3 regions of the Planococcus donghaensis genome follow, and region 2 is predicted to be linked to each of the others. Evidence: riboswitches for the same ligand, from Rfam matches in the RefSeq annotation. Region 2 holds a riboswitch; each other region holds the start of a gene.
The links. A riboswitch is a leader RNA that binds a small molecule or an ion and turns the genes downstream of it on or off. The one in region 2 is predicted to bind S-adenosylmethionine.
Positions count from the first base shown of each region.

Region 1: another riboswitch for S-adenosylmethionine. It lies ahead of mtnW (2,3-diketo-5-methylthiopentyl-1-phosphate enolase); the one in region 2 lies ahead of BCM40_RS05385 (methionine ABC transporter ATP-binding protein).
Region 3: another riboswitch for S-adenosylmethionine. It lies ahead of sat (sulfate adenylyltransferase); the one in region 2 lies ahead of BCM40_RS05385 (methionine ABC transporter ATP-binding protein).

Region 1 is NZ_CP016543.2:3,193,574-3,203,699, reverse strand. It holds gene BCM40_RS15685 (methylthioribulose 1-phosphate dehydratase) at 1-143, opposite strand, end outside; gene BCM40_RS15680 (2-hydroxy-3-keto-5-methylthiopentenyl-1-phosphate phosphatase) at 140-805, opposite strand; gene mtnW (2,3-diketo-5-methylthiopentyl-1-phosphate enolase) at 802-2,025, opposite strand; SAM riboswitch class I at 2,101-2,210, opposite strand; SAM riboswitch class I at 2,453-2,606, shown strand; gene mtnK (S-methyl-5-thioribose kinase) at 2,685-3,875, shown strand; gene mtnA (S-methyl-5-thioribose-1-phosphate isomerase) at 3,872-4,933, shown strand; gene BCM40_RS15660 (sugar ABC transporter substrate-binding protein) at 4,930-6,012, shown strand; gene BCM40_RS15655 (sugar ABC transporter ATP-binding protein) at 6,076-7,584, shown strand; gene BCM40_RS15650 (ABC transporter permease) at 7,556-8,593, shown strand; gene BCM40_RS15645 (IS4 family transposase) at 8,886-10,126, opposite strand, start outside.
Region 2 is NZ_CP016543.2:1,086,694-1,096,819, reverse strand. It holds gene BCM40_RS05420 (cysteine desulfurase) at 1-865, opposite strand, end outside; gene sufD (Fe-S cluster assembly protein SufD) at 865-2,169, opposite strand; gene sufC (Fe-S cluster assembly ATPase SufC) at 2,188-2,970, opposite strand; gene BCM40_RS16465 (YuzK family famiily protein) at 3,242-3,397, opposite strand; gene BCM40_RS05405 (hypothetical protein) at 3,601-4,128, opposite strand; gene BCM40_RS05400 (dicarboxylate/amino acid:cation symporter) at 4,232-5,398, opposite strand; gene BCM40_RS05395 (MetQ/NlpA family ABC transporter substrate-binding protein) at 5,553-6,371, opposite strand; gene BCM40_RS05390 (methionine ABC transporter permease) at 6,422-7,090, opposite strand; gene BCM40_RS05385 (methionine ABC transporter ATP-binding protein) at 7,083-8,108, opposite strand; SAM riboswitch class I at 8,196-8,300, opposite strand; gene BCM40_RS05380 (thioredoxin family protein) at 8,369-8,695, opposite strand; gene BCM40_RS05375 (toprim domain-containing protein) at 8,701-9,036, opposite strand; gene gcvH (glycine cleavage system protein GcvH) at 9,257-9,637, opposite strand; gene BCM40_RS05365 (arsenate reductase family protein) at 9,718-10,071, opposite strand.
Region 3 is NZ_CP016543.2:552,965-563,090, reverse strand. It holds gene cysI (assimilatory sulfite reductase (NADPH) hemoprotein subunit) at 1-271, opposite strand, end outside; gene BCM40_RS02960 (assimilatory sulfite reductase (NADPH) flavoprotein subunit) at 341-2,176, opposite strand; gene BCM40_RS02955 (uroporphyrinogen-III synthase) at 2,245-3,054, opposite strand; gene BCM40_RS02950 (sirohydrochlorin chelatase) at 3,077-3,829, opposite strand; gene cobA (uroporphyrinogen-III C-methyltransferase) at 3,843-4,619, opposite strand; gene BCM40_RS02940 (phosphoadenylyl-sulfate reductase) at 4,706-5,419, opposite strand; gene cysC (adenylyl-sulfate kinase) at 5,448-6,050, opposite strand; gene BCM40_RS02930 (SLC13 family permease) at 6,063-7,841, opposite strand; gene sat (sulfate adenylyltransferase) at 7,859-9,022, opposite strand; SAM riboswitch class I at 9,157-9,263, opposite strand; gene BCM40_RS02920 (NAD(P)-binding protein) at 9,521-10,126, shown strand, end outside.

The DNA of each region.
Region 1 (10,126 bases), 1.2 Mb from region 2:
CCACTGGCAGTGACTAAGAATTCGAGTGGTTCATCAGCGACTTTAATAGCAAGATTTCCACTCGTCCCCATAAACCAATCACGAACTGCTAGTTCATCTTTAACGTCCGCCAGTTCAAGCCATTTTTCATTCACTGCAATCATGACTTCACTCCTATATATTTATCCACTATAGCGATCACTTCGTGGAAAGTTTCGAATGGTTGATAAGCGATTTTAGCTTCTTTGCATTTTTCGGCCAGTAAATCTCTAGCGATGACAAAATCAGCTTCTTTAGCAGCTTCCCAGTCGCTAATCGAATCTCCAATAACGATGCTGTTAGTACCTTCGTCTAAAAGTTCACGAATGATAGACGGTTTACAGCATCCACACCCTTGACTTGTACAAATGTCATCACAGCCATGCGGAAACTCGATATTGATCAGCTCTTTTGAAAAATCTGCGCTGTTGCAATAGATGCCGTCATAGGGACCAAAAGGGTTAAGAAGAGGATACACAAAAAAATCAATACCACCGCTGACAATGTATAAAGAAAGTTCGTGATTTTTTACATAGGCTACAAAATCACGAAAGCCTTCACGTATTTCCGCTTGCTCAAGAACATATGAAATAATGTCATCTTTTTCTGCGACGGGAAGCAGTGAAAACATTTTCGCTACACCTTCACGTATGGTTATAGATTGATCGAGAATTTGGTTTTTAATAGGTTCCCAACCAGGCGGATCGAATTTTTTCATGATGGCAATGATGTTATCGTTGGCTGTGATCGTGCCATCAAAATCACAAAAAATAATTGGTTTGTTCAATTTTTTGACCCCCATAACTCAAGTGCTGTTTGTAGCTGTTCGTGCTGTTTACTGGCGTTTTGTAAGGTTTCCCCTTGTAGTACGGCATCAATCGCTTGTCTAAAAGCTTGTCCGCCTCCAACCGCTCCAGCTGGATGTCCGTGAACACCACCACCGGCATTAATCACACTATCGATGCCATAGTCAGCCATTAGCAATGGGACAAGTCCTGGGTGAATACCAGCTGATGGAACTGGAAAACTACGTTTTAAGGAGTTTTCCTTAGTCAATTCTTCACCGAGCGAAAGGGCAGAAGCTTTTTCCAATGCGACACTCCCGTAAGGAGATGGGAAAAGTGAGAAATCTGCACCAGCGTAACGGGTCAGTTTGCCAAGTGCGAGTGATGTGGCAAGCCCATAAAAAGAAGAGGAAGTAAAAGCACCGCTGAATGCGGGATGTGCCATCAGCGGCAAAGCAATATCTTCGTCTTCAACGAGCTCTTGCATTACATCCAAGCCGTATGCGTGAACATTGAACAATAGTGCATCAGCACCCAGTTCGCGCGCTTTTTTAGCTTTTCCTCTCAGCTCAGAGGTTCTTCCAGAAAGGTTTACTGCATAAAGTGTACGGTGACCCGTTTCCTCAAAAACTTGTTGCAACACTTCTTTGCCTGTAGTAATTCTCTTTTCAAATGGTGTCAGAGGGTTATCAAATAGAATTTCATCATCTTTAACGAGATCTACGCCGCCTAATGCTTGATGGCGCAATTGAGTAGACAAGTACTCTAAGTCACGCCCGATGACGCCTTTGAATATGCTCATGAGAAGCGGTCGGTCAGTGACCCCAAGTGTATGGCGGATTTCTTCAATACCAAAGCGAGGTCCTGGAAAATGCTTTAACAAGTCATCGCTGAATTCCAGATCCAATAGCTTTACTTCACCATCCAAAGATAATTTTCCGAAAACGGTTGTTAAGATGGCCGGAAGGTCCGCTGAGAAATTTGCTGATGGATAAGCAATTGCAACTTCAGCTTTTATCAAACCTGGTTTTAAGGGATGAGGATTTTCTTCATATTCTTTTATGGAAACAACATTTCCTTTATGATGTTTTAATTGCTCTTGTTCAAGAAGGGGCAGGTTGGTCCAAGATCCAATTGTCAGTCCTAACGCAATGCCTTCAGCTTTTTGCTCAAAGGAACCTGATTTTCCATATAATTGGTAAGTAGCAGTTAAAGTGCTCATTGAATTCACGCTCCTATGTAATGTTAAAAAATAAAAAACCTCTTCAAATAAGAAGAGGTTAAGGGCTTTAACAACTTCTTATTTCTCAGTCATTGTTTCTGACTGCAAGAATTAGCACCGTGTCCATTACTGGACCGGTTGCCGGGTATCATAGGGCTTGTCCCTCCACCTGCTCTAAATAAGAAAGAATATGAAATTGGATAGGTTATTTTTGAAGAGTAATTTAAGTAACTTTAAGTTTTGCTAGTTCGTAAACGCGCTCAGTTTGTTTGAACCTACGTCTAGAAGTAATTTTGATTATTTCACGTGCATAAGAGTCTGTCAACTCTATTGTTGTAAAATTTTTTTTATTGAAAAAATAGGATTGACAGTTAATTCTGAAACATGATAGGATTCTTTTCAGAACTTAATAGCATGAAAAGTAGTACTCTTATCAAGAGCTGGCAGAGGGATTTTGGCCCGATGACGCCCAGCAACCGACCGTAATACCGTTGTGAGACGGGGCGCTTTTGCGCCAGGATGAAATTCCTGTAAGGCACGGTGCTAATTCCATCAGAAATGTAATTTCTGAAAGATAAGAGGCGTAGAATCTCTCTTATTCTGGCCTCTTTCTTTTAGAAAGAGGCTTTTTATATTGCGTAGAAAAGGGAGAGAAAAAAATGACGCTTACTATTCCAACCACTTATAAAGGATTAACTGAAGTGACGGCAATTGCTTTAGCAAAAGCTGTCTATACTTTTGAGCCTACAGCCGAGTTGAGCTGCCGAGAAATTGGTGACGGCAATTTGAATTATGTTTTTCAAATCGAAGATTCGAAAACAGGCAACCGTGTAATTATTAAGCAAGCACTGCCATATGCCAAAATCATTGGGGAAAGTTGGCCGCTCACTTTAAAGCGTGCAACGATTGAAGCCAATGTTCTTAGAAAGCACGGTGAGTTTGTGCCATCTTTGGTGCCGGTCGTTTATGCGGCGGATGAAACATTAGCGATTACAGTGATGGAAGATTTGTCTCATCTTGTCATTGCAAGAGAAGGGTTGATTAACGGACAAAATTTCCCTAGACTGTCGCAGGATATTGGAGAATACTTGGCGCAGACTTTGTTCCATACATCAGATTATGGTCTTCATCCTTTTGAAAAAAAACGTCTTGTTGCCGAGTTCACTAATCCAGAGCTTTGTAAGATCACAGAAGATCTTATTTTCACGGATCCATTTTTTGACCTTGAAACCAATAATTACGAACCACAGCTTCAATCAACTGCAGAAGCAATTTGGAAAGACCAAAAATTACAACTAGAAGTAGCTAAATTGAAAAAGAGCTTTTTAACTGAATCAGAAGCCTTGTTGCACGGGGATCTTCACACAGGCAGTATTTTTGCTAGTACAACTGAAACCAAAGTTATCGATCCAGAGTTTGGTTTTTATGGTCCAATTGGATTCGATGTTGGCTTATTCCTAGGTAATTTGATTTTCCAATGGATTACGCGAGAAGGGATTGAGCGTCAGGTGATTGCCTCACACATTGAGAAAACGTGGGACGTTTTTGCTTTTTCGTTTAGTGAACTATGGAAAAGGGAGAGCGTTGAATCGTTTAGAGACACTCAAGGTTATTTAGAATTTGTTCTGGATAAAGTGTTAACAGATGCGGCAGGTTTTGCGGGCTGTGAATTGATTCGCCGAACAATTGGTTTAGCTCACGTTAAAGATTTGGACAGTATAGCAGAGACAGAAAAAAGAATTAACAGTAAAGAACAAGCGCTATATACAGGGCGAGCATTGATCCTGCAGCGTCAACAAATTGACTCAATCACTGATTTTCTAAAGATTTTACAGGAGGTGTACAAATGAGCATTCCTTTATCTATCAAATGGAATGGTCAGCAACTGACTATTCTAGACCAACAAAAACTACCACACCTTATCGAATACGTAACACTTGAAACTATAGAAGATGTTTACGAAGCCATCTTTTCATTAAAAGTTCGAGGTGCTCCAGCCATTGGCATCACAGCCGCCTATGGATTGGCTCTTGGAGCTCAGCGGCATGAAACGGTTTCACTGGGAGCTTTTCAGCAATACATAAAAAAAGATGTATCTTACTTAAACGCTTCAAGACCAACAGCCGTTAACCTAGCTTGGGCGCTGAATCGTCTCCAGGATAAAGTTAGTGAAGCAACTAATGTCGAGCAGGCAAAGCAACTATTGTTAGCAGAGGCCATTAAGATTCACGAAGAAGACGAAGCTTCTTGTCGGCGTATCGGTGAGCATGCGTTGACGTTGTTAGAAGGGCGCACAAAAGTCATGACGATTTGTAATGCTGGTTCCATCGCGACTGCAAAATATGGCACAGCCCTAGCACCGTTTCATCTGGGCAGTGAACGCGGCCGTCATTTTGATGTCTATGCTTGCGAAACTCGTCCAGTTTATCAAGGTGCGCGTTTAACGGTATGGGAACTGCAACAATCAAACGTTGATGTGACCTTAATCACTGACAGCATGGCGGCACATACGATTAAAGCAAAAGGCATCGAAGCTATTATTGTCGGTGCAGACCGCATTGCCGCTAATGGGGACACTGCAAACAAAATTGGTACTTTTAATTTGGCTTTATTGGCCAAAGCTTTTAATATTCCTTTTTATGTTGCGGCGCCAGTTTCGACATTCGATTTGGAGATTGAAGACGGGACGGCAATTCCGATTGAAGAGCGCAACCCGGAGGAAATTACTCATATGAATGGACGGCCGATTGCGCCACTTGGCACAAAAGTATTTAATCCCGCATTTGATGTGACACCGTCGCAGCTGATTACCGCAATTATTACCGAAAAAGGCATTATTACCGCCGACTACCAAAAAAATATCTCTAGGTTGCTTGCCGCATCTATAAGAAAAGGAGAAAAAATATGAAAAAACAATCGTTCTGGCTACTTGTCACTTTATTATTAATCGGTATTGTATTGGGTGCTTGTCAACCTAAAGGAGAGGTTACAGAAGAAAAAACTTCTTCAGAAACAGAAGCAAAAACCTCAGCTCATCCGCTTGCAGGTAAAGAAATTGCTTTAATCATGCAGATCAACCTCGGTACTTTTTCTGCACAATACATAGCAGGTGTTGAAGAGCAAATTGAAAATTTCGGAGGCAAAGTGACGGTTTTCACTTCTGAAGGAGATTTGGCGAAAATGGCTTCTAACTTAGATGCTGCGATTAACCAAGGCGTCGATGGTATTTTAATTGATCACGGCACAAAAGAAGCGTTAAACCAAGGGGTGGAAAAAGCGCTAGAAAAAGGGATTTCAGTTGTGGCATTTGATGCAGGAATTGATATGGACGGCGTCGTTTCTTTGGAACAAGGCGATCAACAAATGGCACAGATGACTTTGGAAAAATTAGCACAAGACAATGAGGGCAAAGCCAATATCGTCAAAATTTGGACTGCTGGTTTTGCACCGATGGAAAGACGTCAAATAGCATATGAAAAATTCTTGGCAGATAACCCAAATATCCAAGAAGTCACAGCGTTTGGATCTGCAACTAGCAATACGGCATTGGATACACAGTCACAAATGGAAGCTATATTGAAGCAATATCCAAATGAAGGAGAAATTACAGCAGTATGGGCTTCATGGGACGAATTTGCTAAAGGCGCTGTTCGTGCTATCGAACAGGCTGGTCGGACAGATATTAAAGTTTATGGAATCGATATGAGTGATGAGGATCTTCAGTTAATGCAAAAAGAAAACAGCCCTTGGCTAGCTTCTGCAGCGGTTGACCCAACAGATATTGGGTGCATTCAAGTGCGCTATTTATACCAATTGCTAAATGGAGAACAACCGGAAGAAAAAGTAATTCTAGAACCTATATTTATTGAGGCACAGAATTTACCGGAAGAAGCGGTGACAACCGATAAACTGAGCGACTATATAGAAGGTTGGGGGTCAAGTGAGCAAGGTTATACAGATGACTTGCGTGAATTGGAAGGGCAATAACTTTTATCAAATTGAGCTGTCCTGAAAAGTAGGACAGCTTTTTTACCAGGAAGGAGCATTGTTATGGCGGAACCTTTACTTTCGATGTCGGCTATTGGAAAAAAATTCGGTACAGTGACAGCGTTGCAAAATGCCAAGTTCCATTTAAAAAAAGGTGAAGTTCATGCCATTCTAGGCGTCAATGGTGCGGGGAAAAGCACGTTAATTAAAATCCTGTCCGGGGTCTATCAACAAGATAACGGAACTATCTATTTGGATGGCTCTCTTATCCAACTGACCACGCCAAAGTCAGCTAAAGAGAATGGGATTTATTGTGTTTATCAGGAAGTGGATACTGCAATTGTGGCAGATCTAACAGTGGCAGAAAATATCTTACTTGATACATTTGCGAATAAGGGTAAGTTATTTATCTCAAAACACAAACTCAACGACAAAGCTCGAATGATTTTGCATGAATTGCAAGTAGACCATTTGAATGTTCAGCAAAAAGCAGTGCATCTAACATTAGCAGAAAAACAGTTGGTGTTAATTGCAAGAGCATTGGTCCACTCAGCAAAAATCATCATCTTTGATGAACCTACAGCTCCTCTATCCATTCATGAATCGGAAAAATTGTATGCCGTTATTTCGAAACTAAAACGAAAAGGCGTTGGATGTATCTTTATTTCGCATCGGTTGCCAGAAGTGTTTGCAATTAGTGACCGGATTACGGTAATGCGTGAAGGGACCTGGGTTGAAACTTATAATACGAGCGATGCGGATCAAAGTCAGGTGATAGAAGCAATGCTCGGGGAGGCACTGAGCCATGAATTAGAACCAAACACACACTTTCAAGGAGCGCATTATTTGCAAGTAGAAAATTTGTCGGATGGACATAAACTTAAAAACTTGTCGCTGACGGTTTCATCAGGCGAAGTGGTTGGTGTCGTCGGTCTCGTCGGTGCCGGAAAAACGGAACTTGCGAAAGCTATATTTGGAGCAACTCCTCTCACATCAGGAACGATAAAGCTTGAAGGCAAGGTGACCAAAATTAAGCATCCGGCTGACGCCATCAAAGCAGGAATGGCATTGATTCCCGAAGAGCGGAGAAAAGAAGGGTTATTTGTTCAGGAATCATTAGAGGTTAATGCGACATTTCCCAACTTGAAAAAATTCTCTAAAGGTTTGTTCATAAATCGAAAAGCCGAAAAAAGGTATGCCAGTGAGATAATTGAACGTTTGCGCGTTAAAACTAGTAGTACTGAAACTGCGCTTCTCCACTTAAGTGGAGGAAACCAACAGAAAATAGCAATCGGAAAATGGATTTCGCTCGATTCTGCTTTGTACCTGTTTGATGAACCGACTAAAGGTGTGGATATTGGAGCAAAAGTGGACATTTTTAAATTGATTCGTCAATTGACGGAAAAAGGCAAAGGGTGTTTGTATTTTTCTAGTGAAATTCATGAAGTTCTCGGAATTTCCGATCGCATTCTCATCATGCACAACGGTCAAATCGTGAAGGAATTGTCACGGCAAGAAGCGACCCAAGAAAGGATTTTGTTGTATGCAAGTGGTGGAAAAGAACAATTTTGAGAAAAACAAGAGCTCAGTGAAAGACAATGCGACACAGTTTCTGTTTAAATATGGCGCAATTGCTTTGCTGGTGTTTATCATTTTTTATTTTAGTACAATCAGTGATGCTTTTTTCACATATGCTAATTTCACAGACATTTTACGCTCGATTTCCATTGTGACGTTATTAGCTTTAGGCGTGACGTTTACGCTTGTAGTAGGTGGCTTTGATCTGTCAGTGGGTTCGACAATGTCATTTTCGACCGTCGTTTCTGCATCATTAATGGTGTGGTACGACATGCCGTTATGGCTTGTTCTTATTCTGCCATTACTAATTGGAGTTTTAGTTGGTGCCTTCAACAGTTTTCTCATTGTGATCATTGGCATTCCAGACTTGCTCGCAACTTTAAGCGTGATGTATATCGTAGCTGGTTTGCACCGAACTTATACGGAAGGCTATTCAATCTATAATAATATGCCTCTAACTTCAGGTGGCACCGCACCTGGTCAATTATCGGACGCCTTTCTTTGGATAGGACAAGGACAATTAATGGGTCTGCCGGTTCCTGTTTGGATCATGCTAGTAATGGTTATAGCTTCTTACATCGTACTGAAACACACGCGCTGGGGAAGAGTTCTTTATATGACGGGAGGAAATGCTGAAGCTGCCACATTGTCAGGAGTTAACGTTAAAAAAGTGAAATTTACAGCTTATGTGGTATCTGGTGTCTTTGCATCAATGGCCGGTATCCTCTTTACGGCACGCGTCGGTTCGGGACAAATTGATGCAGGAGCTCCCTTAATGATGGAGGCGGTTGCGGCTGTCTTCGTGGGATATTCAGTTTTAGGAGTAGGTAAGCCAAATGCTTTAGGTACATTTTTTGGCGCAGCAATTATTGGGATTTTGTTAAACGGACTGACGATACAGAATCTTCCCTATTATGCCTTCGATATTATTAAAGGAAGTGTATTAGTCGCTGCTTTAGCAGTTACTTATATTTATGCTAAAAAGAAACTCAACAGAACATAATTTCTGCAAAAAAAGGCTCCTTATATAGGAACCTCAGCTTGTAGACGAAAGAATTATTATGTTAGTTAACGAATGAATATTCATCTTATCCTATATACTGGATCCTTCGCTCCATGCGGACGCTTTCCGCGGACGAAGCGCTGAGCCCATAGCTGTCAACTTAAGAAATGACGTTGAGTATTTCCATTAAATTTGTACGACATCGGGGTTTGAATTCGGGAAATATCGGAAATGGAGATAACTAAGAACGCCAACTAGCCCCCCTTTTTGGGGAGGCTGTGGTTGGATGATTCTAGATGAATTGAAGGCGTTTCAAGGCTGTTCCTTTAGCGGAATTCGGCTTCCGTGCAGTCCTGCTGAATAAGTGGGAAATCAAGGGAACAAAAGCCAGAAGCGTCTTCTTTTTTTGTTTGACGGCTTCATACATTTGCGCCAAAAACTCACAGGCGATACTTCGAATCGCGATGGTTTCGCTAATTTCTTTCTCCTCGACTCCCCAAATCGCATTCCGAATTTGATACGCAATCAATTGGCTTAACAGGAAGACCAGTAATGTGGCATAGATATGGCAGAGCCAACGCTCTTGTTTGACCAATCGGAAATGATCGATTTCCAAATAGGATTTCAACGCCTTAAAATTCAATTCAATTTGCCAACGCATGCGATACAATTCAACAAGGTGCGAACCTGAAACAGGTTCGGGTAAGTTGGTCATATAGCCGGTTATTCCAGCTAAATCACGAACCAGCTGCTTGGGTTTCTTCCCACTTTTGGATGCCCGGCGCTGAATTTTTTGCAGTCGTTGTTGGCGTTGTTCTTCGCTTCGGGCAAATAGCACACATCGTGCTGAAAAATGCGCATCTCGACCAAAGTAAACTTGTTCCAGTTCCAAGATTTCTCCCGGTGCCATGTTCTCACAAAGGCGCTCGAGTTCAATGCGCTGATACTCGCTACTTTTCACCACAGATCCATCCGGATGATAGGCAGGGAACGGGTTTTGATAGGCTAAATAAGCGTCATTCCGAAACTTGGTGAGAAAGTAGTTGTGGTTTTCATCAATCTGCTCGAATGAGTGGAAATGAAAATAGCCGAGGTCTTGCAAGCACAATTCTTGCTCGTCCAGAAACGGCACCCGTTTCCCACCCATAATGGTGTCGTTGACGTTGCCAAAATCGACACGCAAAAAGGTCAGCCGTCCCGTTAACACATCAAATTCATGTTGGATTTTCACCGAGCTTTGGCGTGTTTTTTTCGCGCGCGCTTTCAACGAATTAGGCACCTCGAGGTGCGTGGCATCTAAAATGCGCAAGCTAGTAAAGGGCCAATCCACTGCCACTGGGTGTTTCACTAGTTCAAGAGATTGTTGAATCTGGAATAACTCTTCGACCAACCGGTGAAGAAAATGGACAGCTTGCTTAGTGAATTTCTTATCGACTGCGGTACGACTGATGTCGATTTCCTGATCAGCCAGAAGCTTGGTACTGAGTTCTTGCAAGCTAGGATCGATGAAATTTCCATGGGCCTGAAAAAGCA
Region 2 (10,126 bases):
CTATCGCTGCACCTAATCCCACAGCGCCTGCAATAATTGGTGTTCCGCCTTCAAATTTCCAAGGCAGCTCTTTCCATGTCGAATCGTATAAACCAACGAAATCGATCATTTCTCCACCAAATTCTACAGGTTCCATATTGTTTAATAATTCTTTTTTGCCGTAAAGAACGCCGATGCCAGTAGGACCACACATTTTGTGGCCAGAAAATGCAAAGAAATCACAGTCTAATTGCTGAACATCTATTTTCAAGTGAGGTGCAGCTTGAGCACCATCAACGACCATAACTGCTCCATTTTCGTGCGCAATCTGTGCAACTTCTTTTACTGGATTCATCGTGCCGAGAACATTCGAGACATAAACCATTGAGACGATTTTTGTTCGCTCCGTCACGACTGCGCGGACTTGCTCTAACGAAATCGTGCCGTCTTTTTCAAGCTCAACATATTTTAAAATGGCGCCGCGTTCTTTTGCCAATTGTTGCCAAGGAATAATATTAGAATGATGTTCCATATAGGTAATGACAATTTCGTCGCCTTCTTGAACATTGGCTCTGCCGTAGCTTTGCGCAACGAGGTTCATAGCGGTTGTCGTTCCTCGTAAGAAAATAATTTCTTCCATTGAATTAGCATTAATGAACTTACGAACTTTTTCACGTGCGCCTTCATAATGTTCCGTAGCACGATTCCCAAGCGTATGAACGCCTCGGTGTACGTTAGCATTATCTAATTCGTAATAAGATTTTAAGGCCTCAATAACTTGAACTGGCTTTTGTGAAGTAGCCGCACTGTCCAAATAAACCAGTGGGTGACCATTTATTTCTTGGTTGAGTATTGGAAAATAGCTTTTTATCTCTTTGTTGATCATTAGCGGACTTTCCTTTCGATAACCTCCGTCAATTGCTTTTTGACGCCTTCGATTGGCAACACTCGGACTACTGGTGCCAAGAAACCGTGAATAACAAGACGTTCAGCTTCCTGTTTTGTAATACCGCGGCTCATCAAATAATACAATTGAAGTGGATCTACGCGACCAACTGATGCTGCATGTCCTGCAGTTACATCATCTTCATCGATTAGAAGAATCGGGTTTGCATCGCCACGTGCTTTTTCACTTAACATCAATACGCGTGATTCTTGTACTGCGTTAGATCTTGTTGCACCATGTTCAATTTTGCCAATGCCGTTAAAAATAGAAGAAGCTGAGTCTTTCATAACACCATGCTTCAAAATAAATCCTTCTGAATCTTTGCCCCAATGAACAACTTGCGTTGTGAAGTTTTGTTTTTGGGACCCTCGTCCAACGACAACACTTTTCGTGTCGCCGAAAGAATTATCGCCGATCAAGTGTGTTGTATTTTCAGAAATTGTATCGCTATCATTCATCATGCCTAGAGCCCATTCAATGCGTGCATCGCGTGCTGCAACGCCACGGCGGTTTACATACGTAATAAACCCTTCTGCTAGCGTATCTACTGCACCGTACGTAATTTGAGCGTTATCTTCAGCAAAAACTTCTGAAACGATATTCGCTAAACCATTTGCATGTGGAACTGTAGAATAATAGTTTTCTACATACGTTACTTTACTGCTTGTATCCGCAACAACAATTACATGGTTAAACAATGACGCTTCTGCATCGTCATGATAGAAAACCACTTGCACAGGTTCTTCAACAACAACGTTTTTCGGCACGTAAAGGAATGCGCCACCGTTCATTAACGCAGCGTTTAGCGCCGTCAATTTATGCTCGTCTGTTTTCACGCCATTAGTCATAAAGTATTTTTTGACTAAATCACCATGTTCACGTAAAGCTGTAAAAATATCCGTTAAAATAACACCTTGTGCTGCAAGATCTTCAGAAACACGAGAAAATGCAGGTGTATTATTGTGTTGGATATAAAGATTTTTTTGTTCTAAATCTACGATAGCTTTAACATCTTCTGTTAAATCTTCAAGCGATTCAAATTTTTCACTTTCAACCGCATGCACTGGAAAATCAGTAAAGTTCCAGCTAAGAATTTTTGTTTTATCTGGTTTCGGTAGTGGCAAGCTTTGCGCTTCACCAAACGAACGAAGACGAAGCTCAGTAAACCATGAAGGTTCACCATTCATTTCTGAAAAGGAGCGCACGTCCTGCTCGGTCATTTTTAAATTTGTTTCAACCGTCATGCTAGTCTCTCCCTTCAATTATGCTTGTCCTACAGTCTCGTCTTCAATACCAAGTTCAGCTTTGATCCAGTCATAGCCTTCAGCTTCAAGTTTGTGAGAAAGTTCTTCCCCACCTGATTTAACAACGCGTCCTTGCATCATTACATGAACGTGGTCAGGAGTAATGTAGTTTAGTAGGCGTTGGTAGTGAGTGATAATAAGGCAACCAAAATTTTCGCTTCTCATTTGGTTGATGCCTTCTGAAACAACTTTCAATGCATCAATATCAAGTCCAGAGTCAATTTCGTCTAGAACAGCGATTTTTGGCTTGATCATCATAAGCTGTAAAATTTCGTTACGTTTCTTTTCTCCACCTGAGAAGCCTTCGTTCAAGTAACGTTGTGCCATTTCTTGTTCCATATCCAGAACTTCCATTTTGCTGTCTAGTTCACGGATAAATTTCATCAATGACACTTCATCGCCTTCTTCGCGACGTGCATTCATAGCAGAACGCATAAAGTCAGCGTTAGTTACGCCAGAAATTTCGCTTGGGTATTGCATTCCTAGGAAAAGACCAGCGCGAGCGCGTTCGTCAACTTCCATCTCAAGAACATCTTCACCGTCTAGCGTAATTGTTCCTTGAGTTACTTCATATTTAGGATGACCCATGATAGCTGATGCTAATGTAGATTTACCAGTACCGTTAGGTCCCATAATTGCGTGAATTTCACCTGTATTAATTGTTAAGTCTACACCCTTTAAAATCTCTTTGTCTTCGATTTTAACGTGTAAATCTTTAATGACCAAAGTTGACATGTATATACCTCCATAAAGTTAATATTGGGATGGCGGACCATCCTTAATTAGTATCATTCTAATCTTAACCCATATTCACCTTACTGGCAAATCATTAAACCACTTCAAAAACGAAGGTAAAACAATTTAGATTACTGGATTTCTCACTTATTTACAAAAGTTGGAGCGGATATCTATTATGCTTTTATATTTTCAATAAAAGAATACTAATTGAGAATTTATATCAATAAAAAACCAGCATCCTTAGATGCTGGTTTTACTCTCTTATATGCGAAATTTAGTCACGATGAACTTGCTGTTCGAGCTTGCTGGCTACTTTTTGGCCTAGCTGATAATCTTGTTCCCGACGCTGTTCTACTTCAACAATTTTGGCAGTATCATTTTGATACTCATCAATTCCAAAACCATGTGCATTTCTAAATGCTTGTTCCATCTTCTCTGTCTTGTCTATTCCGTTCGATTCAATAATGAACCATTCCTTTCAATCTTAGGTTTTATTATTTACAGTTGTTAGTATACCCCATTAATGTTGAAATAAACACCCGAATTATCTAATTAATCTGAAAATAGAACTATTGTTGGATATCTACTTAAGAAAAAAAACCCTTTGACGACTAAACGTCAAAGGGTTAACTATTACTGTGAAACTTCGTTATAAATGCTTGATGCCGCTAATTCTAGTTCTTCAAGTAATTCATTTAACTGAGCATCCGCTTCGTTGAATTTTTCATTGGCTTCTTCAAATGAAGGGGATTCTTTTGTTAATTCTTCAGCTTTTAGTTCATATGATTCACGCATAGACGCAAATGCTGAAGTGAGTTGTTCTTCTTGATCTTTTAATGTTTCTGGAATTTCTAATGATTCAACTGCATTAGCTGCCTCGTTTGCAGAAGCTATAGCAGCGTCTTTCATTGCTTGCAACTCTTCACCTTCTGGCAAAGCTTCTTCTGCTTGGTCCATTTCAAACTTATTCAAGTCTTCGTCTACAGCATTGATTGTGTTTGGAATAGCCATGTAAAATTTCATCATTTCTTTTTTCACTTCTGAAGTGTCATCTGACGGCTCTGTGCTAGTTGTCGTTTCTTTTGGCTCAGTTGCTTCTTCTTCAGAACACGCGGTTAATAAGAAAGTAGCGGATAATCCAATTGCCCACAATTTCTTCATAGAATTCCCTCCTATTGTGTATATTCATCGTTATAGTAACACAAAATTTACCAATAGGACAACACTTAGGAATAACTGCAACTTTTAGATTGATTCAATTATTTTAAACTTTACGGCCATTTGTAAAACGGTCTACAATATGCGCTAATGCACCATCACCTGTAACGTTAGCAGCAGTACCAAAGCTGTCTTGTGCCAAATACAGTGCAATCATTAAAGCTACCATTGTCTCGTCAAATCCGAGCATACTTTGCAGCAGACCGATTGCTGCCATAACAGCTCCACCTGGAACTCCTGGTGCCGCAATCATTGTGACGCCTAGCATTAAAATAAATGGGAAGAAACTACCGAAGGATGGTGCTCCGCCTGTTAGTAGCACAACCCCAATTGCACAAGAAACTAATGTGATGGTGCTCCCTGATAAATGAATTGTCGCAAACAATGGAACCGTAAAATCTGTTACTCGCTCGTTTGCTCCAGATTTTCGTGCTTGGCGCAAAGTGACCGGAATTGTTGCTGCTGAAGACTGAGTTCCTAATGCCGTAAAATAAGCAGGCATCATTGTTTTTAAAATTGAGAATGGATTTCTTCCTTTTAACGCACCTGCCGCTGAATATTGAAGCATTAGCATTGTCCAGTGAAGAACGATAATCATGATGAAGACAATCCCGAATAACGACAAGATTTCAAATACCGCTCCACCGTATGCCATATTGGCAAATATCCCAAAAATATGGAATGGTAAAAGTGGAATGATGATATATGAGATTGTTTTTTCGATAATTGCTTGGAATTCATCAAAAAACGATGCCATGGTTTTGCTTCCTGTTGATGCCATACCGATACCTAATAGAAAAGCCAAGATCAAGGCAGCCATTACACCAAATACAGGTGTCATCTCAAGTGCAATAAATGAAGATGCTAATGCATGTTCCGGATCTTCCAAATTGCTCAACGATCCTTGCTTCATAAAATTAGGCAATACAGTCGTCGCTACAAAAAATGCTAACACACCAGCCGTAATTGTGGACGCATAAGCGATACCCGTAGCAACTCCTAATAATTTACCAGACCCTTTTCCTAATTTCGCAATTCCTGGAGCAATAAATCCAAGAATAATTAGTGGAACAACAAAGTTTAAGAAATTACCAAAAATCGATGTGAATGTTGCAAAAACACGCACCAAATTTTCTGGTGCAACTAGACCAATAAGAACTCCTAAAACGATCGCCACAACTATACGCGGCAATAAACCAAAATTGAACTTCATGTACCTGTCCCCCTCATATGAACATTTGTTTCTTTTTTTATTATTCAAAAATAGCACAGACCATGTTTTATTGTAAGGTTTAAAAGAAAACACGCAATATTTTTATTGTTTTGAAAACAAATAAAAAAGCATCCCAAAGGATGCTTTCTACATATCAATCTACTGGTACTACTGAGCCGCCCCATTCTTCCAAAATGAAATCTTGGATTTCCTGAGATGTTAACACTTCAACTAATGCTTTCACATTTTCATTATCTTCGTCGCCTGCACGTACAGCAATAATATTTACATATGGCGAATCAGATGATTCTATTGCAATTGAATCTTCTAAAGGGCTGATGCCAGCATCAATTGCATAGTTGGAGTTGATCAAGACTGCATCTCCTTCACCCGATTCATATAATTGAACGAGCAAAGCTGCTTCATAGTCTGGCTCAAATTGTAAATTTTTCGGATTTTCAACAATATCGCTCACTTCAGCCGATGTTTTATCTACATCTTCTGCCAATGTGATTAAGCCTTCTACCTCAAGCAGCGATAAAATACGCCCCTGCTCCGATACCGAGTTGCTCATCAAAATGGTTGCATCTTGTGGTAATTCATCAAGAGAAGCATGTTTTTGTGAATAAACACCGATTGGTTCAATGTGAATCCCTCCAGCATTTTCAAACTCATAACCATTATCAGCTATTTGCGTCTCTAAGTAAGGCACAGTTTGGAAATAGTTGGCATCAATTTCACCAGACTCTAAATCTTTATTTGGCAGGATATAATCCTGATACGTTTCGATTTCTAAGTCAATTCCTTGTTCTTCAAGCATAGGTTTCGCTTTTTCTAAAATTTCAGCGTGAGGCACGTTAGAAGCTCCTACGCGTAATGTTGCAGATTCTTCTTCGCTCGCTCCACCATTTCCATTGCCGCATCCTGCTAGTACTAATGCTGTTAACGCTGTTCCTACTACAAATTTCTTCATCTAAATCTCTCCCTTATGGTGTGTTTGTGTATAGAACGGAAATTCCGTTTTTACCGTTTGTCAGCTTTAATTGTTACTAAATCACCAATATATTGAATGATAAAGACAATAATTAAAATTAAGATTGTTGCCATCAATGTGACGTCTTCACGACTTCGCTGAAATCCATCTAGGAAAGCAAGTGTACCAAGACCACCTGCGCCGATAATTCCCGCCATAGCTGTATAGCCAACTAATGCGATAGCCGTAACTGTAATACCAGAGATTAATGCTGGTTTCGATTCTGGTAATAAGACTTTCCAAATAATTGTGCCCGTCGTTGCGCCCATGGAACGAGCGGCTTCAATGACGCCTTTATCGATTTCTTTTAACGCGATCAAGACCATTCGTGCATAGAATGGAGCAGAACCGATTATCAATGCCGGTAAAGCCGCATTAGGTCCACGAATCGTTCCCATAAGTAATAATGTTAATGGGATTAATAGAATGATTAAGATGATAAATGGAATCGAACGGAATATGTTGACGAATGCGCCCGTCAACCAATTGACCACTTTGTTTGCCCATAACTGCTTCGGCGCTGTCAAAAACAGAAGAATCCCAAGTGCTAACCCAATAATAAATGTAAACAAAGTTGATATCGCCGTCATATAAAGCGTTTCAAGTGTGGCTTCCCACATGTTTTCCCAATCAACGTTTGGAAATAAAGACTCAATCATTTTGCATCACCTCCGCTTGAATATCTTCTGCACGAAGAAAGGCTAATGCTTCTTCAATTTCTGCCGGAGAACCTTTTAACTGCAAAATCAATGTTCCATACGCTCCTCGCTGTGTATGTGAAATATTCCCTTGAACAATATTGACGTCTACTGAATGGCTGCGAATCAATTTTGTTAATAAAGGCTTTTCAGTTTGTTCGCCAAGAAAGACCAATTTTACTAATTCACCGGTTGGGTATAGTTCCCGCAAGTTTTTAATGGTTTCTCGTGAATCTTTGCTATCAGCTACTTGTGCAACAAAGCGCTTCGTGATTTCTGCTTGTGGAGATTGAAAAACAGTTAACACATCTCCAAGTTCAACCACTCGACCGCCTTCCATTACCGCTACGCGATGACATATTTTTCGTATAACATGCATTTCATGAGTAATCAACACAATCGTTAGTCCGAGACGTTTATTAATGTCCACAAGTAAGTCTAAAATAGCATCCGTCGTTTCTGGATCAAGTGCCGACGTTGCTTCATCGCATAATAACACTTCGGGATCATTTGCTAACGCACGAGCAATACCAACGCGCTGCTTTTGTCCGCCAGACAGTTCAGACGGATATGCGTTTTCACGACCAGCTAACCCCACAAGTTCGATAAGTTCCTGTACTCGTTTTCCACGTTGTGATTTTGCCACTCCGGCAATTTCTAATGGAAACTCAATATTTTCTTTCACGGTACGAGACCAAAGCAAGTTGAAATGTTGGAAAATCATGCTTACTTTTTGGCGAGCTTTGCGTAATTCTCCACCTTTGATCGCGGTGATCATTTGACCGTTAATTTCTACAGTTCCTGATGTCGGCTTTTCCAAACCATTTAATAAGCGGATTAACGTACTTTTACCTGCTCCACTATATCCGATAATCCCGAAAATTTCTCCATCGGCAATGGATAAATCGACTTCGTCAACGGCTGTTAGTATTGCTTTGCCCGTGTCGAATTTTTTTGTTACTTTCTTTAACTCAATCATTCTTCTAACACTCCTAAATCTTAAAATAAAAAACCCTTCTGCGCATAAATGAGCAGAAGGGCAAACGTATATTATACGGAAACCAATCTCTCATCTATCAAAGCTTTCGCTTTGAGTGACTTGGCACCATTTCATTTTCATGACGGTTGCCGGGCTTCATAGGGCACTTCCCTCCACCGCTCTTAATAAGAGTTCGATATGAAATTTTTAACTAATTAAACCTGTAATAAGCGCTGGCGCTTTCCTATCAGAAAACTAATTTACCACGATCGACTGTATTCGTCAACAGCTTTTAATTTATTATACAAATAAGGTACCGAATGGAAGGCATAAACCTTTTCTTTTAGTTTGCCACCTTCTGTAATTAATAAGCAAGGTACACTCTCTACTTCATAAAGGTCCGCAATTTCTTGAACATAATTCAAGTTTGCTTTGCCCATTGGCAAATCGGGTAACAATTCCGTGATGACCGATAACATCTTAGACGCGACTTGGCACGTTCCGCACATCGGTGTATATAAATAATAGGCTGTTACGTCTTGTGTATTTTTTTCTTTGATCCATTCTTTATGGGTCCATTCTTTCATTTTTTTCATCCCTCTATTAATAACGTTTTAACTTGAATGTTTGCAGTTATGAGTACATCTTTTAATATCCGAAGCGGCGTTGTGGCGACTTCTTTATAGCACCGGTCGATATAAAAATGACTAGCTTCAGGAAATTCTCGTTTTACTAGCTTTCGCAATTTCTCACCTGACGAATCTGCATCTACCAATATGATGATGTCCTGACCTTCGTATGGCAGTAAAAGCTCTTCAAGTTTTGTTGCACTTACTGTACCATTTGTACAAAGAATCGTCACGGGTTCTGCAATGAGTGGTGCTATTCGTAACTTATCGCTAATCCCCTCTACAACAATCACCTTCATAACCCTCACCCCACCGAATCAAGAATATGACAAGTCCTACTTTCAAATCACCACATTATGCTTCAAAACTTCTTAACGTAGAAAATAATTCTTTTAGTAATTTGCTTACTTTAAAAATACCAATGATAGAGGTCCTAGTCCATTTTCAAGCTCAGAGGAAGTATAGCTAGCTACCCCATGCAACTAAAAAAAGCGCCAAGATGCTGGCGCTTTTCAGAAATTACTCGTTCGTCATTTCTTTGTATTGATCTGCAGTCATTAATTCATTAACTTCTTCTTCAGAAGGGGCTTCGATAACGACCATCCAAGCCTGCTCATAAGGCGATTCGTTAACAAATTCCGGGCTGTCTTCAAGCTCAGAGTTAACTTCAATCACTTTACCGCTAATGGGTGCATACAATTCCGAAACCGTTTTAACGGATTCCACGCTACCAAAAGGTTGATCTTTTTTCAGTTCGTCTCCAACTTGTGGAAGTTCAACGAAAACGATGTCTCCCAATTCAGCTTGCGCGAAATGAGTAATGCCGATACGTGCATTGCCATCTTCGATTTTAACCCATTCATGTTCTTTTGAATAACGAAGTTCTGCCGGTGTGCTCATCTTGACCCCTCCAAATTATGTAGTTCATTCAAATTTAGTTTGACATAAACAGCGGCGAAATACAAGCTGCCACTATGCGCTTATAACCATGTATTTTGATATTCTGCTTCTTTAAAGCCCAGTACCGCTTTTTCACCATCCCATGCTAATGGACGTTTAATCAACATGCCATTTGAAGCTAGTAGCTCTAACTGCTCTTCTTCGCTCATAGTTGACAATTTATCTTTCAAACTAAGCGAACGATAAACCAAACCACTCGTATTGAAAAACTTCTTTAACTCTAAACCGCTAGCTTTATGAATTTCTGCTAGTTGTTCTTTTGTTGGTGGATTTTCTGAAATATGTATTTCATCATACTCTACCCCATTTTTTTCAAGCCAACTTTTCGCTTTACGACATGTTGTACATTTTGGATAAGCATAATAAGTAATCAAGTTAAAACCTCCCTTTTTTCTTAGCTTACCAAAAAGAAGAACCTTGGTCGATGTA
Region 3 (10,126 bases), 530 kb from region 2:
ACGTTGCAATGCCTGATGGCAAGCGAACTCGAATCATGAATTGATAAGCGGGTTCTAATTTTTGCTGATTGCGTTCATTGCGAATATCTCGGTCATCTTGCATATAGCTGCCATGAAACTTCAGCAACTTGCCATCATCATCCGGGATGGAAGCCGTCAAACGTTCTGCAAAACTCTCTACTAGGTTGCCCCGTAAATAATTGGTTTGATTTTTAATGACTTCCATTTCGCTTGGTGTGCCTTTAATGTCGGTCAATTTTTTTATTTTCATAAGAAGCTCCTTTCGTTATTGAAAAATTCATGCACATAAAGACAAATTCGAAGTTAATAGCTGATGTACTTAGTAAACATCACGCAAATAACGCTTATTGCTACGCATAGAAGTTAAGTAAGCTTCTGCTTGTTCTGCGTTCATATTGCCTTGTTGTTCAAGAATCGTTACAAGCGTCGCATGAACATCTTTCGCCATGTATTTTTCATCACCGCAAACATAAACATTGGCACCCGCTTCTAGCCATTGATATACTTCTTTGCTTTTTTCTAACAGACGGTGCTGAACATAAATTTTCTCGGCTGTGTCACGAGAAAAAGCAACATCCATTTTCGTCAGAACCCCATCTTTTAACCACCGCTGCCATTCCGTCTGGTAAAGAAAATCAGAAACAAAATGCTGTTCTCCAAAAAACAACCACGCCTCTCCTGGAATATCGAGTTCTTCCCGCTCTTCCATAAATGCACGGTAAGGAGCGATACCGGTACCGGCACCAATCATGAGAATAGGTGTATCTGGATTTTGAGGTAACCGGAAACTGTTGTTACTTTGGATAAATACCGGCAAAGTTTCTCCAACGTCGGCACGTTCTGCGCATTGTATCGAGCAAACCCCCGATCTCTGGCGTCCATTTGCTTCATAACGCAAAGCACCCACAGTCAGGTGAACTTCCTCTGGATTTGCTTTTAAACTGCTGGCAATCGAATACAATCGAACAGGTATTTTACGCAGTATGGTTATAAATTCAGCAGCCGGCACTTGCCATGGACCAAAATCTTGAGTCAAATCAATCAAATCTCTGCCATGTATATAAGTCCGTAACTGTTCGTTGTTTTCAGGAGCCAATAAATTTGCTAACGCATTCCCGTTTGCAAAAGCTGCTGCTTTTTTAAGCAAGGGTTTCGACAAACTCGTGATATCAAAGGTCGTAATCAATGCATCGCGCAATGAAGCCGTATCGCCTTGTGTGTTAATAACAAGTTCTTCATCCGGATTCCAATCTGTTACCAAAAGTAACTGATCCACCAGCTGTTCTTCATTTTTTGGAATCACTCCTAAGCTATCCCCTGGTTCATACTGAAGACTAGAGCCTTCGAGATTGAGCTCTAAATGACGGGTTTCTTTGTTCGAGCCACGACCATTTAAATTTATGTTTTCCAAAACTTCGGCATGGAACGGATTGTTGCGCGAGTAAATTGGTTGGCTGATGGAGGCTGTATTTTGTGCAGCAACATCTGCTAAAGCACTTGGCCGATCGGTTTCTTTTGCTTTGTTTAAAATACTGAATACACCTGCAAACCACTCTGCTGCTGTTTCTTCAAAATCCAAATCTGCATCGATACGTGAATGGAAGCGGTTTGCGCCTAACTCTTCGAGACGTTGATCAAAATCTTTTCCAGTCTGACAGAAAAATTCATAGGAGCTGTCTCCAAGAGAAAGTACTGAAAAACGAACATGCTCAAGTTTTGGTGCCCGCTTACTGTGTAAGAAGTCATAGAAACTTAACGCATTATCTGGCGGATGACCATCGCCATGCGTGCTCGTAATGACCAGCAAATCTTCAACTTTTTTCAAGTCTTTTGGTTTAAACTCATCCATTGGCGTAAGCGTGACTTGGTAATCATTTTCTTGCAGTTTTTTTGAAATGCCGTTGGCAACGGTGTGGCAGTTGCCCGTGTGAGAGCCAACCAAAATAGTGACTTCGCGGGTAGCTATAACTTCGGCTTGCTCGGCATACCATTCCAAGCCGGGTTGTTCTTCCACAGCTACTGAAGCAGCTGACTGGGTGCCAGCTAAATAGCCGTTCAACCAAATTTTTTGGTTGTTTGTTAACATAGGCAACAAGCGATTGATAAGCTCTATTTGTTCTTGGTCAAACGGACTGTTCATTGTTTGTAATTGCACATTCTTCACCTCGAAATCGTTTTATTTTTCTATAATTTGTGAATAGATTTTTTGCAAAGCGCTCTTAGTTAATTCTCTGCCAGTCGCCTGTAATGATGCTCAATCGCTACGATCATGGCGCCCATCTTTTGATGATTTGGTTGCAGCACTTGCTTGATACCCTGACTTTCTAGTGCACTGGCAGTTACTTTTCCGACAGCAACTGCCAACACACGGTCATTAAAAGCATTGATCAAGTTTGGCTGTTGTTGGTCACCAAAAATGTTATTGACCTGCGTTTTACTCGTAAAAACAATAGCGTCTAAAGACTGTTCAACAATCGATTGCTTTAAGCCGTTCACGACCAAGGGATCTGGTTTTTCGTAAGCATAAGGTCGAGACAAGTAAACAGAGTGACCCTCTTCTTCCAAAATCTTTTTTAACTTGTGATCATCTAAGTTATAGGCTTGTAAAAAAATTCGTTGCGGGCTTTTATCTTTAAAATCTTGTGCTAAAGTTGCAAGTAAGTTACTCATGGTGCCATCTTCTGAAACATAAATTGGGGCTAACTTCTTTTCTTTGACCCACTTCATCGTTTTACTGCCACGAACTGCTAGCTTAGTGTTGTTCAGCTTGTCTACATAAAGAGAGTGAAGGCCCATAGTGGTTGCGCAATCCGTTAATGTTCTTGCACCGATCCCTGTCGTAAAGATGGCCCAGTCAAAAGATTCACCTAAAAAATCCGTAATATTCTGTGCGCTAATGGCTTCGTTTAGCCGCTGACGTCCTTGAATTGGGAAAATGACTGGCGTACCAGCTTGTTTTTCAATCAACACGCTGATTTCTTTAGCTGCACGAACTGCTGCCACTCCTATTTTCTTTCCAGCCAATCCATTCATACGCAGTCGCTCCTTTCTTTATTCACTCTGCTAATTGCTGTTCATTTTGTATAGCTTCATGCACACGTTCAGTGAGGGCAGTCACCATAGCTGGGTGATTCCCTAAATACCCACAAAGCAGGATGTCGGGGTTTCCTGAAGATAACTCGCTAATTTTCTGATCCATAGATTGCACTAACTTTCCTGTAAACCACAAATAAGGGAGCACAAAAATCTGTTTGCTACCAGAACGGATAGCTACTTGTAGCCCTTCATCAAATGTTGGTGTATTCGCTGCTAAATAGCAGACATCTACGTTTTCCACGTCGATTTTGATAGCCAATTCCGTGGCGATTTTTTCAATCGAATGAGTGATTTCAGAACTCTTGCCCCCTCTTCCGACTAGTAGAATTCTCGCGTCTGTCAAACGTGCTACTCCTGTTTCCTCTAAACGCTCAACTAAAATCTTAACTAAGCGATCTTGAACACCGAGTGGTTTGCCATAAGTAAAATAAATCATTGGATAATGCACAATTGCTTTTTTCACTTCGTCTGGAATGTCTTTGTAATAATGTCCCGCACTTAACAGCAATACCGGCACAACAGCGATTTTCGTTGCACCTTGTTGAACCAGCCTGTCAATTCCTGTAGCAATATCCGGACTCGCCAACTCCAAAAAACACGTTTCTTGAAGAACCACATCCACATTTTTGTATACTTGCTCCATAAACGCTAGAGCTTCCTGACGCGTTTCTTTAACACGACTTCCATGACTTACGTATAATACAGCCTGCATATCTTCAACTCCTTTATCCTACATAGGCGGCAAGCTGAAATTGTTTTTCATCTTTTAACTGCTCATACCATTGCAATTTACTTCTCAGACGAACCACTTCTCCCACCACAATCATCGACGGGTTTTCGAAATCTTGTGCCAGTCGGACAATGTCTGCTAATGTACCGGTGACGGTTCGCTGGCGTTCTGTCGTTCCCCATTCAATTAAAGCGATTGGCGTTGTAGCTTTTAAGCCATGGCGCATCAATCGGCTGCAGATTTCAGGGAGTTTGCTGACACCCATATAGATGCACAGTGTATCCATACTTTTGACCACATGCTCCCAGTACGCTTCTTGATCTATACCTACTTTGCTAACGCCAGAAATAAAAGCTACTGACGAACTATAATCACGGTGAGTTACTGGTATCCCTGCATAGGCGGGTGCTGCGATTCCTGCTGTAATGCCCGGAACAATTTCAAATGGAATGTTGTGATTGACCAGAGCTTCTGCTTCTTCCCCTCCTCTGCCAAAAACAAATGGGTCGCCCCCTTTAAGACGGGTTACCGTTTTTCCTTGGAGTGCAAAACGGCACAGCAGCTCGTTGATTTCATCTTGTTTTAATGAATGGTTATCGGGCTTCTTGCCACAGTAAATCAATTGCGCTTGTTCTTTCGCCTCGTCTAGCAACTCGTTGTTGATTAAGCGATCGTATAAAATGACATCGGCTTTTTGAATCGCCTTCAAGCCTTTCACTGTGATTAAATCAAGGTCGCCTGGACCCGCACCAACTAAATAAACTTTTTTCATAAGCTTCCTAGACTCCTTTTTTTAATCAGAGAAACGAGGAGTGCGTCATTTTCTGATCGTTAGTTTATAATATTTTTCCGGTAGAATTATGTGTGTAGACCACATTCTGTTTTTGTGAAACCTTGCCATCTGCCATCACGACTGTCTCCTTCAGTGGTAACTGCGAACGAACAATGTTTGCAACCGATACTCGGATACCCCTCATCATGCAAAACATTGTATTCTAAGCTATTCAAATGGATATACTGCCAGACATCGTCCCATGTCCAGTGAATCAGTGGACAAACCTTAATCGACTTAAAGCGATTGTCTTTGTTGATAAAATCGGTTTGGCTGCGGCTTGCCGATTGCTCTCTTCGCAAGCCGGAAATCCATGCTTTTGCACCAGAAAGTGCTTGTTCTAGTGGCTTGACCTTACGGATGTCACAGCATTTGTCTGGCTGACTTCCCCAAAGTTTATCGCCAAACTGATTGGCTTGCTCCTGTAACGTGATGTGTGGTTTTTTCATCCGAATATTCAATGTTGGATAACGCTCTTTAACACGATCAATCAATTGATATGTTTGGTCAAAGTGAACATCTGTATCTAAGAACACTATTTCTGCATCGCTTTTCACTTTAGAAATCAAATCAATCAACACCATGCCCTCAGCCCCAAAGCTGCAAGCATAAACAATGTCCTCACCATAAGAATCATAGGCCCACCGCAACACATCTGCAGCACCTTTTAAATCATCGTTTGGCACCAGGTTTTTAAACGGATCTTCTGTAAAGTGCTCATACAGTAATGCATGGCTCATCCCACATTCCTCCTTTAGCTAAAATTCATTAGCCGAGATATCCGACTTTTTTCAAATATTCGATGATAACCTGTACGGACTCCTCTACAGTCTGCTTATCAGTTTCAATGGTAATGTCTGGATTTATCGGTTCTTCATATGGGGCATCGATCCCGGTAAACCCTTTGATTTCACCAGTTCTTGCTTTTTTATAAAGACCTTTTGGATCTCGACTTTCGCACGTCTCTATTCCGCATTTTACATATACTTCGATAAATTCATCTTTTTCAAGTAGCGCACGAACTTGAGCACGGTCTTCCTGATACGGTGAGATAAAAGCGGTCAAAGTCAAAACACCTGCATCCGTCATTAACTTGCCAACTTCACCGATTCGACGAATATTTTCAGTGCGATCTTCTGGGCTGAACCCTAAGTTTTTGTTTAAACCATGACGGACATTGTCACCATCGAGCAAATAAGTGCGTATTCCGAGCGCATGAATTTCTTTTTCAAGGTTGACAGAAACTGTCGATTTTCCCGATCCCGATAATCCGGTAAACCAGAGCACCCCACTTTTGTGATTATTTAATTTTTGTCGGTTTTCTTTTGTAACAGTCGATTCATGCCAAACAATATTGGTTGCTTTGCTCATCTTTTTCTCCTCCTAAAACCAGTAATAGTAAACAATTGTGATGGTTACCGTCATCACCAACATGCTCAGTGGCGTCCCAACTTTGACGTAGTCCATAAACTTGTAGCCACCCGGTCCATAAACGATTAAGTTGGTTTGGTAGCCGATAGGTGTAATAAAACTAGCAGAAGCGGCAATGGTGATAATAACCGCAAAACCCATTGGATCGAGTTGCAGATAGCTAGCCATTTCGATACCTATTGGAATCATTAAGACTGCTGCAGCACTATTAGTGATCAACTCTGTAAAAACGCTAGTCAATAAGTAAATCAAAATCAAAATTGCCAACAGTCCGAATGGTTGTCCGACCGCTAATAAGCCATCTGCCATCCATTGTGCTAAACCCGTTTTTGTCATAGCTGCTCCAACGCCGAATGCACTCGCAATCAGTAGCAACACGTTAAACTGCACATCATTCTTTGCATCTTCCATAGAAATTGATTTGGTTACTAGCAATAGAATTACTGCTAACGCCATCGCTTTGAACATCGTCAACCATCCTGTAATAACACAGCCAATCGCGGTCACTAACACGAGTAAAGAAAACCAACCGACCAAACGGCTTTCCTGCAAAGATTTTGGTGTTTTCATAGAGGAAACCACATAAAAATCATTGGATTGCTGGTATTTCTCGACAAAATCTGCTCCAGCAAGCAACAACAAGGTATCACCTGGCCGTAAGATAATATCTCCGACTTTGCTTTTAATGCGTTCATTATTGCGATGCACCGCCATAACGCCTGCATCAAAACGTGAGCGAAATTGAGCTTGTTTAATGGTTTTCGACAACAGGGTTGATTCATGTGAAACAACTGCTTCTGCAAGCTGCGTATTGCCATTTTTTAAATCATCCAATTGCAAATCGGTTCCGGTTTTTAACTTCAAGCCTTTTCTTTTTTGAAGTTCAGTAATCGTGGAAATCAGCCCTGTAAAAATCAAGCGATCTCCGGCTTGAATGACGGTTTTGGAACTAACCGAGGAAATCCGTGTCTCGCCACGAATAATTTCGATCAAGTACACCCCTTTCAACTCTCGCAGTCTAGCTTGTTCTACTGTTTGATTGATCTGCGGGAATATTTCTTCGACCATCATTTCAGCAATATAGTTTCGTGAATCTTCTATAACTTGTTTACTGAATCCCTTATTTTCAGGCAACAGCATATTGCCAACTGTAAATAAATAAATCAATCCCACAATGGTGATGGGAATTCCGACAATGGCTAATTCGAACAGCGAAAATCCTTTTAGACCATAATCGATCAACATGCCATGAACGACTAAATTAGTAGAAGTTCCCATCAAAGTGATGGTGCCACCTAAAATAGTTACATACGATAAAGGAATCAATACTTTAGAAGGGGCAATATTGCGTTCTTCAGCCCATTTTTTCAATAATGGTGTTAACGTCACTACGATGGGCGTATTATTCAAAAAAGCAGAAATCAAAGGCAATGGAAGGAAAATGCGAAACAATGAACCTTTCAAGCTTTTTCCTTTATTCAGCCAACTGATCATCATCTGATCGATTAGGCCATGCTTTTGCACAGTACCGACTACGATAAACAACAAGGCAATCGTCAACATTCCTGGATTTGAAAACCCACGCAATGCTTCTTCTGTCGTTAAAATTCCAGATAGCAGCAAGACTACCAATGCCAAAAACACAATCATATCCGGACGAGCAATTTCAAAAAGTAACGCACTGACCATGCCGACAATGACAATAAGCACAAAAATCATTTGGACTGACATAGGCAACCACCCTCTAATTAGTTACTAATTACGGTCTCCCGCAAGCCTTTGATCAGCACATCGGCTACTTCCGGACGGGAAAATTGCTTCGGTGGCTTTTCTCCGTTGCGAAGTAATTCACGAACTTTTGTCCCACTTAGATGAACATGGTGTTCTGCATCATGGGGGCAAGTTTTGGCTGTCGCCATATTTTCACAAGAATTGCAGTAAAAAGAATGTTCGAATTTAAAAATTTGAATACCCAATTCATCTTCAAATTGACTGATAAATTCCTGTGCCTCGTATGTGCCATAATAATCTCCGACACCTGCATGATCACGTCCGACAATAAAATGCGTGCATCCGTAATTCTTCCGGACAATGGCATGGAGAACAGCTTCTTTTGGACCGGCATAACGCATAGCCGCAGGATAAATGGCTAAACGTGCTCGGTCTTGCGGATAATAATGCTTCAAAATGACTTGGTAACTTTCCATCCGAACAGCGGCGGATATATCATCTGATTTGGTTTCACCAACTAATGGATTTAGCAACAAGCCATCGACTACTTCCAAGGCGGCTTTCTGAATATATTCATGCGCACGATGCACCGGGTTACGTGTTTGAAAACCAACAATTGTTTTCCAGCCAAGGTCTTTGAACAACTGTCGCGTTTCAAGAGGATCTAGATGAAACTCTGCGAATTCGCTGTGATCTGGACGGTTCAACAAGATAATCGGACCTGCCAAGTAAATCTTTCCACGTGTATATAATTTCTCTACACCTGCATGCGCTTTTTCTGTGGTACCGTAAATTTTTTCAGCTTCTAATACTTTGTCATAACTATACTTTTCGGTTAACTCGAGCGTGCCATAAATAATTCCATCTTCGCCTTTTAAGGCTATGTGGTCGCCGATTTGGTAGCGGTCCGCTTCTTTTTCTGTAACGGACAGCGTTATCGGCACGCTCCAAACCGTGCCATCGCTTAGACGTGATGTTTGTAAAACACTGCTGTAATCTTTTTGTCCAAGAAAGCCTGTCAATGGGCTGAAGCCGCCAATACCGATCAACTCTAAATCTGAGATAGCCCAATCCGAAATGGATATCGAAGAAAGAGATGCTGCTTTTTTCAACGCCTGTTCCCTTGCAGTGCCGACTAACTGTCTATTTACCAAATCTCCACCGTGTGCTTTACTTGTCATGATATTACCTCCAATGTGATTTTTTCTACGTGTTAGTTCTTGAAAAAGCGCTCTGAGACCAAACTATCCAGACATTCAGGCAAAAAGAAAAGGACCTCTTCAATAAGAAGAAGGTCCTAAAAAGCCAAACAATCTTCTTATCTTCTAGGCTAAAACAAGCCTATTGGAGTTAGCACCGTTTCCTTAAAGGAGGGTTGCTGAGACATCACAGGGCCAATCCCTCCGTCTCTCTTGATAAGAACGTCTATTCAATTGTTAGTGAAAATTGTCTGAAATGTTTGATTTCACAAAGTATATATTATACTATTCCGAGTGTCAAACTATGTTTTAAGTTTTTTTATATTTATATTTGCAAAAAATCAATCACAAACAGTAACGTCATGCGAATAATGCTCCACTGTAGTGCTTATTTTTTTAAGAATTCAGCGAATTATTTATTTTTATAACTCTTCTTAGAATTTATTTGCTAGTATTAAATGCATAAAGGAGGCAGAAAACATGACGACAATCCCCATCATGATTGATATAAAAAACAAAGAAGTAGTCGTTGTTGGAGGCGGACATATAGCAACACGTAGACTTGAACGTTTGGTTGATCAAGAGGCAAGATTGACTGTCATTAGTCCAACTGCGACTGCTGAAATAATCCGATGGGCAGATCAAGAACTGGTCACTTGGAAGCCGAGAAATTTTGAGTATCAAGATTTGGAAAAAGCTTTTATGCTGATTGTTGCAACGAATGACCCCGTTAGTAATGTAGCTGCACGAAAAGCGGCTCCCCCAAATTGCTTAGTGAATGCTGTTGATGAAGCTGAGTTCGGCAACATTCATTTTCCCGCTCATTTCACAAGAGGAAAATTGAGTATTGCGGTGTCAACGAATGGGGCAAGCCCCATGCTCGCAAAAAAAATTAACCAAGAATTGGCTAATCAATTCGATGACCGCTATGACCAATACCTCGAATTTCTTTTTGCTGCTAGGCTGCTCATAAAAAAAGCCAGGATTTCTAGTCCTGACAAAAAAGCTTATTTGCGCACATTTCTAGATGAATCCTTTTTACAGGACGCTATTCAGCAGCAGACACTTCGTGAATTACAGTTGCTT